One region of the Bradyrhizobium genosp. P genome, then DNA from elsewhere that is predicted to be linked to it. Evidence: riboswitches for the same ligand, from Rfam matches in the RefSeq annotation. Region 1 holds a riboswitch; each other region holds the start of a gene.
The links. A riboswitch is a leader RNA that binds a small molecule or an ion and turns the genes downstream of it on or off. The one in region 1 is predicted to bind cobalamin.
Positions count from the first base shown of each region.

Region 2: another riboswitch for cobalamin. It lies ahead of ACP2YO_RS42570 (DUF1636 family protein); the one in region 1 lies ahead of metE (5-methyltetrahydropteroyltriglutamate--homocysteine S-methyltransferase).
Region 3: another riboswitch for cobalamin. It lies ahead of metE (5-methyltetrahydropteroyltriglutamate--homocysteine S-methyltransferase); the one in region 1 lies ahead of metE (5-methyltetrahydropteroyltriglutamate--homocysteine S-methyltransferase).

Region 1 covers NZ_CP188195.1:2,626,994-2,631,200, forward strand. Annotated here, with positions in the region: partial or broken gene metE (5-methyltetrahydropteroyltriglutamate--homocysteine S-methyltransferase) at 332-2,566, opposite strand; cobalamin riboswitch at 2,672-2,896, opposite strand; cobalamin riboswitch at 3,008-3,204, shown strand; gene ACP2YO_RS12725 (hypothetical protein) at 3,716-3,868, opposite strand; gene ACP2YO_RS12730 (coproporphyrinogen-III oxidase family protein) at 4,038-4,207, shown strand, end outside.
Region 2 covers NZ_CP188195.1:8,866,793-8,870,999, forward strand. Annotated here, with positions in the region: gene cobN (cobaltochelatase subunit CobN) at 1-1,086, opposite strand, end outside; gene cobW (cobalamin biosynthesis protein CobW) at 1,086-2,120, opposite strand; gene ACP2YO_RS42570 (DUF1636 family protein) at 2,117-2,491, opposite strand; cobalamin riboswitch at 2,583-2,800, opposite strand; gene cobO (cob(I)yrinic acid a,c-diamide adenosyltransferase) at 2,844-3,497, shown strand; gene ACP2YO_RS42580 (cobyric acid synthase) at 3,511-4,207, shown strand, end outside.
Region 3 covers NZ_CP188195.1:1,247,859-1,252,065, reverse strand. Annotated here, with positions in the region: gene ACP2YO_RS06030 (ribonucleoside-diphosphate reductase subunit alpha) at 1-1,631, opposite strand, end outside; cobalamin riboswitch at 1,747-1,968, opposite strand; cobalamin riboswitch at 2,102-2,301, shown strand; gene metE (5-methyltetrahydropteroyltriglutamate--homocysteine S-methyltransferase) at 2,413-4,207, shown strand, end outside.

The DNA.
Region 1 (4,207 bases):
GTAGGGATTGGTTGAGCGTGCCCGGAGCTTGGGTGTGTCCTTTTTTTGAGAATCGGGGACGTGGTAGTATCGACTAGGCTCCCGGCAGGAGCCCGCCGCCCGTCGTAGCGAAGCCGTTGAGGCGCTGTCCTGATCAATTGTTCCCGCCATGTCATGTCGGGCTCGAGAGGTGGCTGACGGGCGACGCTTCGCTAAGGGCCGGGAAGACGTGTTTTTCGACCTCTACTATCACGAACTTCCCGAGAGCGGCCCGCTCGCTACGGCACCCAAAAGCTGGGATCGGCATATTGAAAGTCTTACATTTTGTCCGGCACTATCCCGATTGCCCACCCGGGTTGATCCACAGCTGCGAGTCGGATAGCCCTTGCCGGGCCGACGCAATCAGGTCCCGCATCTCGGCCGCCCGCCTCAGGAACGCGCGGCGAATGGATGTCGAAGACGCCGGGTTCGATATCGTTTGGATACTTGTAGCCCTTGAATGCGTCGAGCAGCTCCATCTTCGAGCGCGACGTCTCGATTGAAATGACGTCGGCGTCCATCGCCGCTATCGCATATGATATCGTTGAACTCCGAATAGCGCATATGAGTATGAATCTGCGTTTCGTTCGCGCCGCCGGACGAGCAGATACGGAAGCTGTCGACAGCCCAGTCGAGATAGGTCTTCCACTCTGATCGCAGCAATGGCAGTCCTTCGCGAAGCGCAGCTTCCTCGATCTGGATCATGGTCGCGCCGGCCGTCTCCAGATCGGTTACCTCGTCCCGGATCGCGAGCGCAATCTGGCGGCATGCCTCGCTGCGGGAGATGTCGTCACGAACGAACGACCAGTTCACGATCGTCACTGGCCCGGTGAGCATCGCCTTCATCGGCTTCTTGGTCAAGGACTGCGCGTACCGCCACCAATCCACCGTCATCGGCTTCGGCCGCGAGACATCGCCAAACAGCATGGGAGGACGGACGCAGCGCGAGCCGTAGGATTGGACCCAGCCGTGCTTCGTGAATACGAAGCCGGAGAGTTGCTCACCGAAATACTGCACCATATCGTTACGCTCGAACTCGCCATGCACGAGCACATCTAACCCGATGTCTTCCTGCCAGCGTACGGCGCGCGCCGCCTCTCCTTAAAATTGCTCGTATTGTGCGTCGCTCATCTTTCCCCGAGCATGCGCGGCGCGGGCGTTGCGGACATCCGCCGTCTGCGGGAACGATCCAATTGTAGTCGTGAGGAACGCTGGCAGAGCGAAACGTTTGCGCTGGACCTCGGTGCGGTTCGCAAACGAGCTGGTGCGGCGGCGCATGGTCTCGCCAATTTCCGCCATTCGTCGGGCGACAGTCGGGTCATGGATCTTTGGCGACGTCTGGCGGGCCGTCGCCGCGAGGTCCGAGCTGGCTACCGCATCCGCGACACCCTTGTCGCCGGCGAGCGCCCTTGCCAAGACCGCAAGCTCGCCGATCTTCTGGACGGAGAAGGCAAGCCAGCTCTTCACATCGAGATCGAGATCGGTCTCCAGTTCAACGTCGATCGGCACGTGAAGCATCGAGCAGCAGGATGCGATCTGTACGCGATCTGCGCCGAGCTTCGCGATGGCGGGTGTGAGCCGATCAAGGAGCGCCGAAAGGTCGGAACGCCAGACATTGCGGCCATCGACGACGCCGAGAGAGACCACGAGATCCTTCCGCGTTTCGTCGACCACCGCGCTCAGCTGCTCAGGCGCGCGGACAAGGTCGAGGTGAACGCCCGCAACCGGCAAGGCCAACACGGTTTCCAGGTTGTCGCCGACAGCCCCGAAATACGTGGCCAGCATGATCTTGAGGCCGGGGACGTCCTTGGCGAAGCGTGCATAGGTCCGGTGCAGTGCAACGCGTGACGGGCGATCGAGATCGAGAACTAGACACGGCTCATCGAGCTGAACCATTCAGCGCCGCGCTTCGTCAATTCCTGGAGAACCTCGACATAGACCGGCAAAAGATCATCCAGCAGCGACAGCGGATCAAGTGCCGGATCGGCGCTCTTGCCGAGCTTCAAGAATGTGACAGGGCCGACCAGAACCAGACCAGTCTGATAGCCTGGGCTCTTCGCCTCATCGTATTCCTCGATGGGCTTGCGTGAGGACAGCCTGAAGGTCTGGCTCCTGTGAAATTCCGGCACCATGTAGTGATAATTGGTGTCGAACCACTTGGTCATCTCCGCGCTGCCGTGCTGTGCCCGTGATGGGCGTGGCCGCAACTCGCATCGTGCCCATCGTCCTGTGCGCCGCGCGCCATGGCGAAGTAGGTCTTGAGCGAGACGGGTCCCGTTTTCCAGCCGTAAGAGTCCGGAATGGCTCCGACCATGACGCTGGTATCGAGCACCGGATCGTACAGCGAGAAATCGCTCGACGGAATCACGGTGGCACCGGGAGATTTCTGCCGAGCCCAGTTGGCAACGCGAAGTCCGGCCGCAGCGTCAAGAAGTTGCTCTTCGCTGATTTTTCCGGCCCAATAGCTTTCGAGCGCGAGCTTGAGTTCGCGGCGCGGCCCGATCCGGGGCGTGCCGAGTGTTGCAACAGGAAGTGAGAGAGTAGACATAGCTTTAACCCCATGGTTGTGGGGGCAAAAGGCCATGGCGGACGGCGGGCAGAGAGCCACCAAAGCGGCAACTGCTTGGCGTACCACCGGGACACCCCGCCCGTGGACGATCATGTTGTCGGGGCAGGTCTCCTGGCTCGCGGGTCATCGCCTGCATCCGGCCTTCCCGAAGCATTTGCTTCAGTGACTTTTGTGGATGCAGGCTCGCCGCCTACAGTTGCGGGGGCAGCGCCGGCATTGCATCGATCCTGGATTGATCGAGAGCGCACCGGCTTCCCTCTTAGCTCCAGATCAAGCGGGACCTGGAGAACCTCGACAGCTTGGATTATCTGCGACAGGACCGTCGCGTCAACCTCTCGAACGTTTTCTTCGACGCGGTAGACCTCCATCGCCGGCACCGCGGTGGTGCAACGAGCCAATTGACCCCGGCTTTGACAAACTTCTGACATCATCTGTGACGGTTCTCCTTACGGAGATCAAAAGGGAACGTGGTGCGGGATTTCCCAACGCCACGGCTGCCCCCGCAACTGTAAGCGGCGAATCTTTCGTCATATGCCACTGGGAATCTGGGTCCTGGGAAAGTGACGTCGAGGAAACGACCCGCGAGCCAGGAGACCTGCCGCAGCCGTTGTCACACGCGAAGATGTCGGTCGGGGAGCAACGGTCCATCCGCTGATGGCAACTTGGCGTCAACTGGGATGCGCAACGCGGGAGCGCTTGCACTCTTGCCGCGCCCGGCCGGGTTCTTTTTACAGCGATCAGTGCAGTTGCGATGATCACGATAGCATCGGTCGCATGCCGTCGAAGGTTGGAGTAGTTTCAAAGATGCTCGGGACAACCGCTGGATCAGCCAATTAGAACTGCCGCCAAAAGCGCTGCGGCCCTAAGGTCGGCATTGCGAACATCATCCTTGAACGGATGTTTGAGTTGGATCGAGAAACCGCGGCCATCACTCAATACACCGGTTGTCGTGTCCGGTTGAAAACACTCATGTCCGTAATCGGACGCCGAGGCGCAAGTATTCCGTCTTCGCCGCTCGCGGCACATGTTTCTGGCCTCTTTTGAAGCAAGGCGCGTTCGCCTTTGGTGGCACGTCGATTGCTAGTGCACAGTGATGGATCCACACAACAATCGGATTCGCAGCGTCGATTAGGAGGAAACCAGATGAAGCGCGGTCTCCGTTCCGAAGATCGATTGCCCCCAGGGGAGCGGGGAAGCGAACAGAAGTTGTGCGGGAGCGCGCTGGATCGGGCCGAGTTCGCCGACCGACTCCGCTTTCATCACATCGGGGAGTTCGCGCATCTTTTTTTCGAGGGATACTAGCCCACCGCGGCGCTCGAAGCATTCCTGGGCGCCGCTTCGCAGCAGACGGGCAATGTTCGCATCGGCTGCGACATCGGCCTATCGTCATCGAACGAACTGAGCCGCCCTCGCGCCTTGCCTGCACGCAAAAGCTAAAGGAGTCCAAAAGATGCGCGCGCCGAGCTATTCCGAGACTCTGGAATTCGCGATCGACAGGTCGTACGACATTAATATTGACATGCTGAGGTCGCGAAATTTGCACCTTGACGCGTTCAACGATTATCTCGTCGCTACATATCCGCCTCTTAAGGCAATGGGGGACTTCAATCCCGAAAAGCT
Region 2 (4,207 bases), 3.7 Mb from region 1:
CCAGGCGCTGACACGGTCCACCACCGCACAAACACGTTCGCGATCCGGCTGATGAGCGAGATGCGAAAATTGCAGGTCGGCGTCGCGCTCGCCCGGCGACTTGAAGCTTACGACGCCGGCAGAGAGTCGCCCGTCGACCTCCGGCAGCACCACATGCATCGCGAGATCGGCCGGCGACAGGCCTCGCAGCGAGGACGCCCAATCTTCCCTGCCCGCAGTTGACAGCGCGACCTGAAACACCGGACAGCCTGCCGCGTTGAATGGCGTTGTTCCATCGTCGGCCATCGCCGAGAACGCGGTCGCGTTCACAAGTGCAGCCGGCGGACGCTCCGCGAAATGTGCTTTCAGCCACGCCGAGACGCCGGGCGCTTTCAGCGAGGTCGCGAACGCGCCGTAGGCGTCAAAGCCCTTTTCGCGCAATGCCGCGATCAGCGCGTCGATCGGGCCGGTATCGGCCGACGTCAGATAGGAGCGATAGAAGGTGACGAGCGCCTGCGGTCTTCCGTCAGGCGACGGCAAGGACGCCAGCGCTCCCATGGAGGGATAGTAGAAACCCATCTCGGGGATTTCGGTCTCGCCGAACACCGGTCCCGCGTACAGACCGGAGGCCAGCGCGAGCTGCGCAATCGCAACCTGCGCCGCGACCGCGCCGCCGGCGTCGCACAGCGCGCGCAGACGCCGCAGCGTCGAGACCGGGACGTTGGAAAGGGCATCGAGCCGCGCGTCGTCGCGGCCGTCGGCCGGCAGTACCGCAAGCGCGATGCCGTGCCGCGTGGCGAGCTCGTGCAACGCGTTGATGCCATAGGACCAATAGGACTCACCGCCGATTAGGCGAACCAGAATGCCACTAGCGCGGGACAGCGTGCGTTCGATGTAAGTGTCGACCGAGAGCGGATGGCGCAGCGCCATCAGATGGGCGAGCCGCAGCGACGGCAGGCCCTTGCGTCCACGCCGCCAACCGGCGGCGAAGGCGGCGAGATCGCTGTCGGAGAATGACAGCACCACGAGAGCGGCCGGATCCTGACCAAGATCGACGGGTGTCGCGGTCTCCTCCAGGCCATGGCTCTCGCGGAAGACGACGTGCATCAGACCCCCAATCCCGCTTTGATCGCGTTCTCGTCGATGTCGCCCTGCTCGCCGATGACGACGAGCTTCGATCGCCGCGGCGCCGCGCCCCAGGGCTTGTCGAACTGGTGGCGCACGCGCTCGCCGACCGATTGCACCAGAAGCCGCATCGGTTTGCCCTTCACCGCGAGATAGCCCTTGGCGCGCAGCACATTCTGCTCGCGCGCCAAGCGCGCGATGGAAGCGACCAGCGCGTCGATGTCGGACACTTCCGGAAGCTCGATGACGACGGATGCGAAGTCGTCATGCTCATGCTCCTCCTCGCCGTCGTGAAGCGAGGGCCGCGCGGCGAGGTCGTCCTCGGCGGCCGCGTTGAAGCCAAGAATCACCTGCGGGTCGATCGCACCGTCTGTGATGGCGAGTATCGGAACCTGCCGCGGCGTCTCGGCCGTGATCGCCAGCCGGGCCGCTTCAAGGCCGGCCTGGCCCACAAGATCGGCCTTGGTCAAGAGCACGATGTCCGCGCAACAGATCTGGTCCCCGAACACCTCCGATAGCGGCGTCTCATGATCGACGCTCCCGTCAGCCGCACGCTGGGCCTCGACGGCCTCCGGGTTCGGCGCGAAACGGCCGGCGGCGACCGCCTCGGCATCCGCGAGCGCGATCACGCCGTCGACGGTGATGCGCGAGCGGATCTCCGGCCATTCGAACGCCTTCAGAAGCGGTTTTGGCAGCGCGAGGCCCGAGGTCTCGATCAGGATGTGATCGGGCCGCGTTTTTCGCGCGAGCAGCGTCTGCATGGTCGGAATGAAATCATCCGCGACGGTGCAGCAGATGCAGCCGTTCGCGAGCTCGACGATGTTTTCCTCGGGACAATTCGCGTCAGCGCAGGATTTCAGGATCTCGCCATCGACGCCTTCACTGCCGAACTCGTTGACGAGCACCGCAAGCTTCTTGCCGTTGGCGTTGGTGATCAGATGCTGGATTAGCGTCGTCTTACCCGATCCAAGGAAGCCGGTGACGATCGTGACCGGGATTTTTGCAAGCGTGTTCATTCGGCTGCCTCCGGCAGGACGGCGATGGGTGGAATGCGGGCAACCGATTGCTTGCGAAAAACTTCCGGCCGGTTGCGCCATGGCACGATACCGTCGGATGCAGCCCGGTAAGCCGTCGCCCCCGCAATCACATCCCGCGCATGGGCTTCAGACAGGCGGCCATACACGTAGGACCATCGCCCCGTCGCGCTGAGTGCGACCGAGCAGCCTTGGCTGCATGCCGACAGGCATTCGACCGGCACTAGCTCGACGCCTTCGGGCACGCCGGCATCGAGAATTGCGGCATACAGGCGCTCGCCGGGCGCGGTCTTGCCCTCCGCCAGCTTCTGGCCGACGCGGCAGGTAATGCAGACGTAAAGTGTGACAGTCATCGCCCCGTCCAGCATAGGCAGCGGGGGGCAATGAGGCGCGAACCATTCTCTCACTGGTTCGCTTCCCCGTCACGGAACACCCCGTCCGCCGGTTCAAAACTCTGCGCTGGCAGGTCTCCCGGCTTGCGGAGCAGGATCTTATCCTTCGATCCCCGCCTTCCCGACCCCCTTGGGGATCAGTGGCTTCGGGCATCTCTCCGGTCACGGTCGCGGGGGCGGCTGCTTTTGGGACCAGACCTTTCGATCTAAGCCCTATCGCATTCCCTCTTCGCCTGTCGTAGGACAGGAACCAACGCAAACCCACCATTTGCTGAAGGTCGCGATTTGTCAAGCCTGAGGACGACGCCAGATGATGTCTGAACAAGATGCCGCCGAGGACGAAGGCGTGGTCGCCACCGACGCATCGCTTGACGCCCGCCACGCGTCGAAGATGGCAAAGAAGAAGGTCGCCCGCGACAAGATCATGGCGACCAAGAGCGGCGAGAAGGGACTGATCATCGTTCATACCGGTGCAGGAAAGGGTAAGTCATCCTCCGCCTTTGGCATGATCGTCCGCTGTGTCGCGCATGGCTTTCCCTGCGCGGTCGTTCAGTTCATCAAGGGCGCCTGGGATACTGGCGAGCGCCGCCTGCTCACCGGGCATTTCGGCGATCTCTGCCAGTTCCATGCGATGGGCGAAGGCTTTACATGGGAAACGCAAGACCGCGCCCGCGACATCGCCGCCGCAAAGGCCGGCTGGGACAGGGCCAAGGAGCTAATCCTGGATTCAACCTTGCGCATGGTCTTGCTCGACGAGATCAACATCGCGCTGCGCTACGACTATCTCGATATCGACGAGGTCGTTGCGTTCTTGAAGACACACAAACCACCGATGACGCATGTCGTCCTCACCGGCCGGAATGCCAAGGGGGAGTTGATCGAGATCGCCGACCTCGTCACGGAGATGACGCTGCTGAAGCATCCGTTCCGATCCGGCATCAAGGCCCAGCCCGGCGTCGAGTTCTGAGGAGAAGCACGGGATGGCGCGCGCATTGATGATCCAGGGAGCGGGCTCGGACGTGGGCAAATCGCTCATCGTCGCCGGGCTTGCGCGCGCCGCGAAGCGCCGCGGCTTGCGCGTGCTCCCCTTCAAGCCGCAGAACATGTCGAACAATGCGGCCGTGACGGTCGACGGCGGCGAAATCGGCCGTGCGCAGGCGTTGCAAGCGCTCGCGGCGGGCGTCGAACCGCACACTGACATGAATCCGGTTCTGCTCAAGCCTGAGACCGATATCGGCGCGCAGATTATCGTGCAGGGCAAGCGCATCGCAACGGCGCGCGCCCGCGAATATGCGTTGATGAAGCCGTCATTGATGGGCGCGGTGCTGGAGAGTTTTTCGCGACTGAAGCAGCGCGCCGATCTTGTGCTCGTCGAAGGGGCTGGCAGCCCCGCCGAAGTCAATCTTCGCAAGGCCGACATCGCCAATATGGGCTTTGCCCGCAAGGCCGATGTCCCGGTGATGTTGATCGGCGACATCGACCGCGGCGGTGTCATCGCTCAGCTTGTCGGGATCAAGACCGTGATCGACGCGGACGATGCCGCGATGATCCAGGGCTTTGTGATCAACAAGTTTCGTGGCGACTCGACGCTATTTGACGATGGCTACCGGCTGATCGAGGCAAAAACATCCTGGCGCGGCTTTGGGGTGCTACCCTATTTCGACCGCGCCGGCGAGC
Region 3 (4,207 bases), 1.4 Mb from region 1:
ACCTGCTTGAACACCCGCATCTCGCCGCGCGCCGCCTTGGCCTCGTAATGCGCATAGTGCTCGGCGAACGGCTTGCCGTAGAGATCGTGCAGATCCGGCGTCTCGTCCGGCGAGAACAGTGTCCATTCGCCGTCGGTCTCGACGCGCTGCATGAACAAATCGGGCACCCAGTTCGCAGTATTCATGTCGTGGGTGCGGCGGCGGTCGTCGCCGGTGTTCTTGCGCAGGTCGAGGAATTCCTCGATGTCGACATGCCAGGTCTCGAGATAGGCGCAGACCGCGCCCTTGCGCTTGCCACCCTGGTTGACGGCGATCGCGGTATCGTTGGCCACCTTCAGGAACGGCACCACGCCCTGGCTTTCGCCATTGGTACCCTTGATGTGCGCGCCGAGACCACGAACGCGGGTCCAGTCATTGCCGAGGCCGCCGGAATATTTCGCCAGCAGCGCGTTGTCCTTGATCGACTTGAAGATGCCGTCGAGGTCGTCGGCCACGGTGGTCAGGAAGCACGACGAGAGCTGCGGCCGCAGCGTGCCGGAATTGAACAGCGTCGGCGTCGAAGCCATGAAGTCGAACGACGACAAGAGATCGTAAAACTCGATCGCGCGCGCCTCGCGGTCGATCTCGCGCCCGGCGAGCCCCATGGCGACGCGCATGAAGAAGGCCTGCGGCAGCTCGAGGCGGTTGCCGCGGACATGCAGGAAGTAGCGGTCGTATAGCGTCTGCAGGCCGAGGAACTGGAACGACAGATCCCGCTCGGGCTTCAGCGCCGCCGAAAGCCGCGCCAGATCGAAGCGGCTGAGTTCTGGGTCAAGCAACTCGGCCTTGATGCCGGTCTTGATATAGGCCGGGAAATACTCGGCATAGCGCACGGCCATGTCCGCCTGCGACGCATTGGTCGGTACGTCATGGACGTAGGACAGTACCTCGGTGCGGAGCTTGTCGAGCAGCAGGCGCGCGCTGACATAGGTATAGTTCGGCTCCTGCTCAACCAGCGTACGCGCGGCCATCACGGAGGCCTGCGCCAGTTCGTCCTGGCTGATCCCGTCATAGACGTTGCGCTGGGTCTCGGCGACGACAGGCGCGGCGTCGACGCCGTCGAGCCCGGCGCAGGCCTCGTTGATGATCAGCGCAAGCCGCGCCTGGTCGAGCGGGACTTTGGCGCCGTTCGGCAACGTGACATGGATCGTCGGCCCGGCGGCAGCGGGCTTTGCCGCCTTTGCAGCGTCCTGCTCGGCGCGCTGCCGGGTGCGTTCGTCGCGGTAAAGCACGTAAGCGCGCGCCACCTTGTGGTGCTCGCTGCGCATCAGCGCCAGTTCGACCTGGTCCTGCACATCCTCGATATGGAAGGTGCGGCCCTCGCTCATCCGGCGCGCCAGCGCGCCGACGACCTCGGCGGTGAGTTGCTCGACGATCTCGTGCACGCGGCGCGACGCAGCAGCGGTGTGCCCTTCGACCGCCAGGAACGCCTTGGTCATCGCCACCGAAATCTTGCTGGCGTCGAACCTCGAGACCGTGCCGTTACGGCGAATCACCTGCATGGGAAGCTCCGTCTCCGGCGCGGCGAGCGATTCCGGACGCAGAAGGATGAGCGGCGCTGACTTAACTTCGCGATCGAGAGAGAGTGACATCGTGCAGACCCCATGCATGTTTTGTTGGGGCTGGATGTCGAGGGGACGCTGCATCAACCGGCGGCAAGCACCGGCATGGCAATGCAAGCGACCGCCGGGACACCCCGCCCGTGGACGTAGATTCGATGTCCCGGCAGGTCTCCTGGCTTGCAGGTCGCTGTTGCTCCCTCGTCTTCCCAATGCTGTTTAGCATCAGTGACTTAACAGGGCGGGAACAACTCACTGCTTACAGTTGCGGGGGCAGCGCCGGACTTTTACGGATCAACCCGTAGTCCACCGGCTTCCCTCTTAGCTACCAAATCTAGAGATATGGCAGACCGTGACACCTACATGTGGTGTGATTTGAGACGTCGTGTCAACGGCCCGATCCGCCTCAGTGAAAAATTTTCGAATTCTGGTCGAGCGCCCTGTGGGAATCGGTGGGAAACTTCGATCGAGCCCACGTGTGTTGACGGGCGCGGGATCTTGCCGATAAGTGGGCGCGTCGTGGTTCTTCGAAAGGCAGTTTCTTTCGAAGCTAAGAGGGAAGCCGGTGTAATGCCGGCGCTGCCCCCGCAACTGTAAGCGGTGAGCCGCCGTCCACCTAAGCCACTGAGGCGCAAGCCTCGGGAAGGCCGGACGGTAGCTGAGACCCGTGAGCCAGGAGACCTGCCTCGACAACATACACGTCCACGGGCGGGGTGTCCCGGTGGTGCGGTTGCGACCCCGCACGCGCTATCCGCGTTTGCGGAGTCCAGACGTGTCACTACGGCCTTTGCCCCCAACTTTTGGGGTTAAGCCAATGTCTTCTACATCTTCCTCTTCACTTGCCGTTGCCACCCTCGGCACGCCGCGAATCGGCCCGCGCCGCGAACTCAAGCTTGCGCTCGAAAGCTTCTGGTCCGGCACTTCAAACCAGCAGGCCCTGATCGAAACCGGTATCGGGCTACGCGCCGCCAATTGGGCGCGGCAGAAGAAGCTCGGCGTGTCGGTGATTCCGTCGAACGATTTCTCCTTCTACGATCAGGTGCTCGACACCTCGATCATGGTCGGCGCGATTCCCGAAATCTACGGCTGGACCGGTGGCGCGGTGCCGCTCGCGACCTATTTCGCGATGGCGCGCGGCGCCGAAGGTCACACCCATGATGCGTCCTGCGGCCATGCCCCTCACGGCCATGGTCACGGCGTACCGGCGCAGGAAATGACCAAGTGGTTCGACACCAACTACCACTACATGGTGCCGGAACTGTCTGACGATCAGCAGTTCAGCCTCGCCTCGCGCAAGCCGATCGAGGAATATGAAGAAGCCAAGGCGCTGGGCTACCAGACCCGCCCGGTGCTGGTCGGTCCGGTCACGTTCCTGAAGCTCGCCAAGAGCAAGGATGCCGGCCTCAACACCCTGTCGCTGCTGGACCGGCTGCTGCCTGTCTATATCGAGGTCCTGCGCGAGCTCGCCACCCGCGGCGCCGAGTGGGTGCAGATCGACGAGCCCTGCCTGGTGCTCGATCTCGACGATGCGGCACGTAGCGCCTTACGCCATGCCTATGCGGAGATCGCCAAGGCGGTGCCGCAGATCAAGATCATGCTGGCGAGCTATTTCGGCAGCCTGGGTGAGAACCGCGACACCGCCTTTGCGCTCCCCGTCGCCGGCCTGCATCTCGATCTGGTGCGCGCGCCCGAGCAGCTCGACGACCTCGCCCGCCTGCCCGCCGACCGCATCGTCTCGCTCGGCGTGATCGACGGCCGCAACATCTGGCGCGCCGATCTGAGCAGGATTCTCGGCCGGCTCGAACCCGTGATCGCAAAGCTCGGCAAGGATCGCGTGCAGATCGCGCCCTCCTGCTCGCTACTGCACGTTCCGATCGATCTCGGACTCGAGGCCAAGCTCGATGCCGAAGTGAAGAGCTGGCTCGCCTTCTCCGTGCAGAAGATGGAGGAACTGGCCGCGCTGGGTGCCGCGCTTGGCGGCGGCCGCAGTCAGGTCGAGGCGCCCCTGAAAGCCTCGGATGCCGCTGCAGCTGCGCGCAAGACCTCACCGCGGATTCATAACGCGAAGGTCGCGCAGCGCTTGGCCGGGGTCGACGCCGCGATGCGTCGCCGGGGCAGCGCGTTTGAAGACCGTGCCGACGTGCAGCACGCGCGCTTCAATCTGCCGGCGTTCCCAACTACGACCATCGGCTCGTTCCCGCAGACACCGGAAATCCGAAAGGCGCGCGCGGCCCATGCCAAGGGCGGGCTGAGCGACGCCAACTACAAGACCTTCCTGCAGGAGCAGACCGCCGAAACCGTGCGCTGGCAGGAAACCATCGGCCTTGACGTGCTCGTTCACGGCGAGTTCGAGCGCAACGACATGGTGCAGTATTTCGGCGAGCAGCTCTCCGGCTTCGTCTTCACCGACCATGCCTGGGTGCAGTCCTACGGCTCGCGCTATGTCAGGCCGCCGATCCTGTTCGGTGACGTCTCGCGCCCGAAGCCGATGACGGTCGAATGGTGGCAATACGCGCAGTCGCTGACCAAGAAGCCGATGAAGGCGATGCTGACCGGACCGGTCACCATCCTCAACTGGTCGTTCGTCCGCGATGACATCCCGCGCAGCG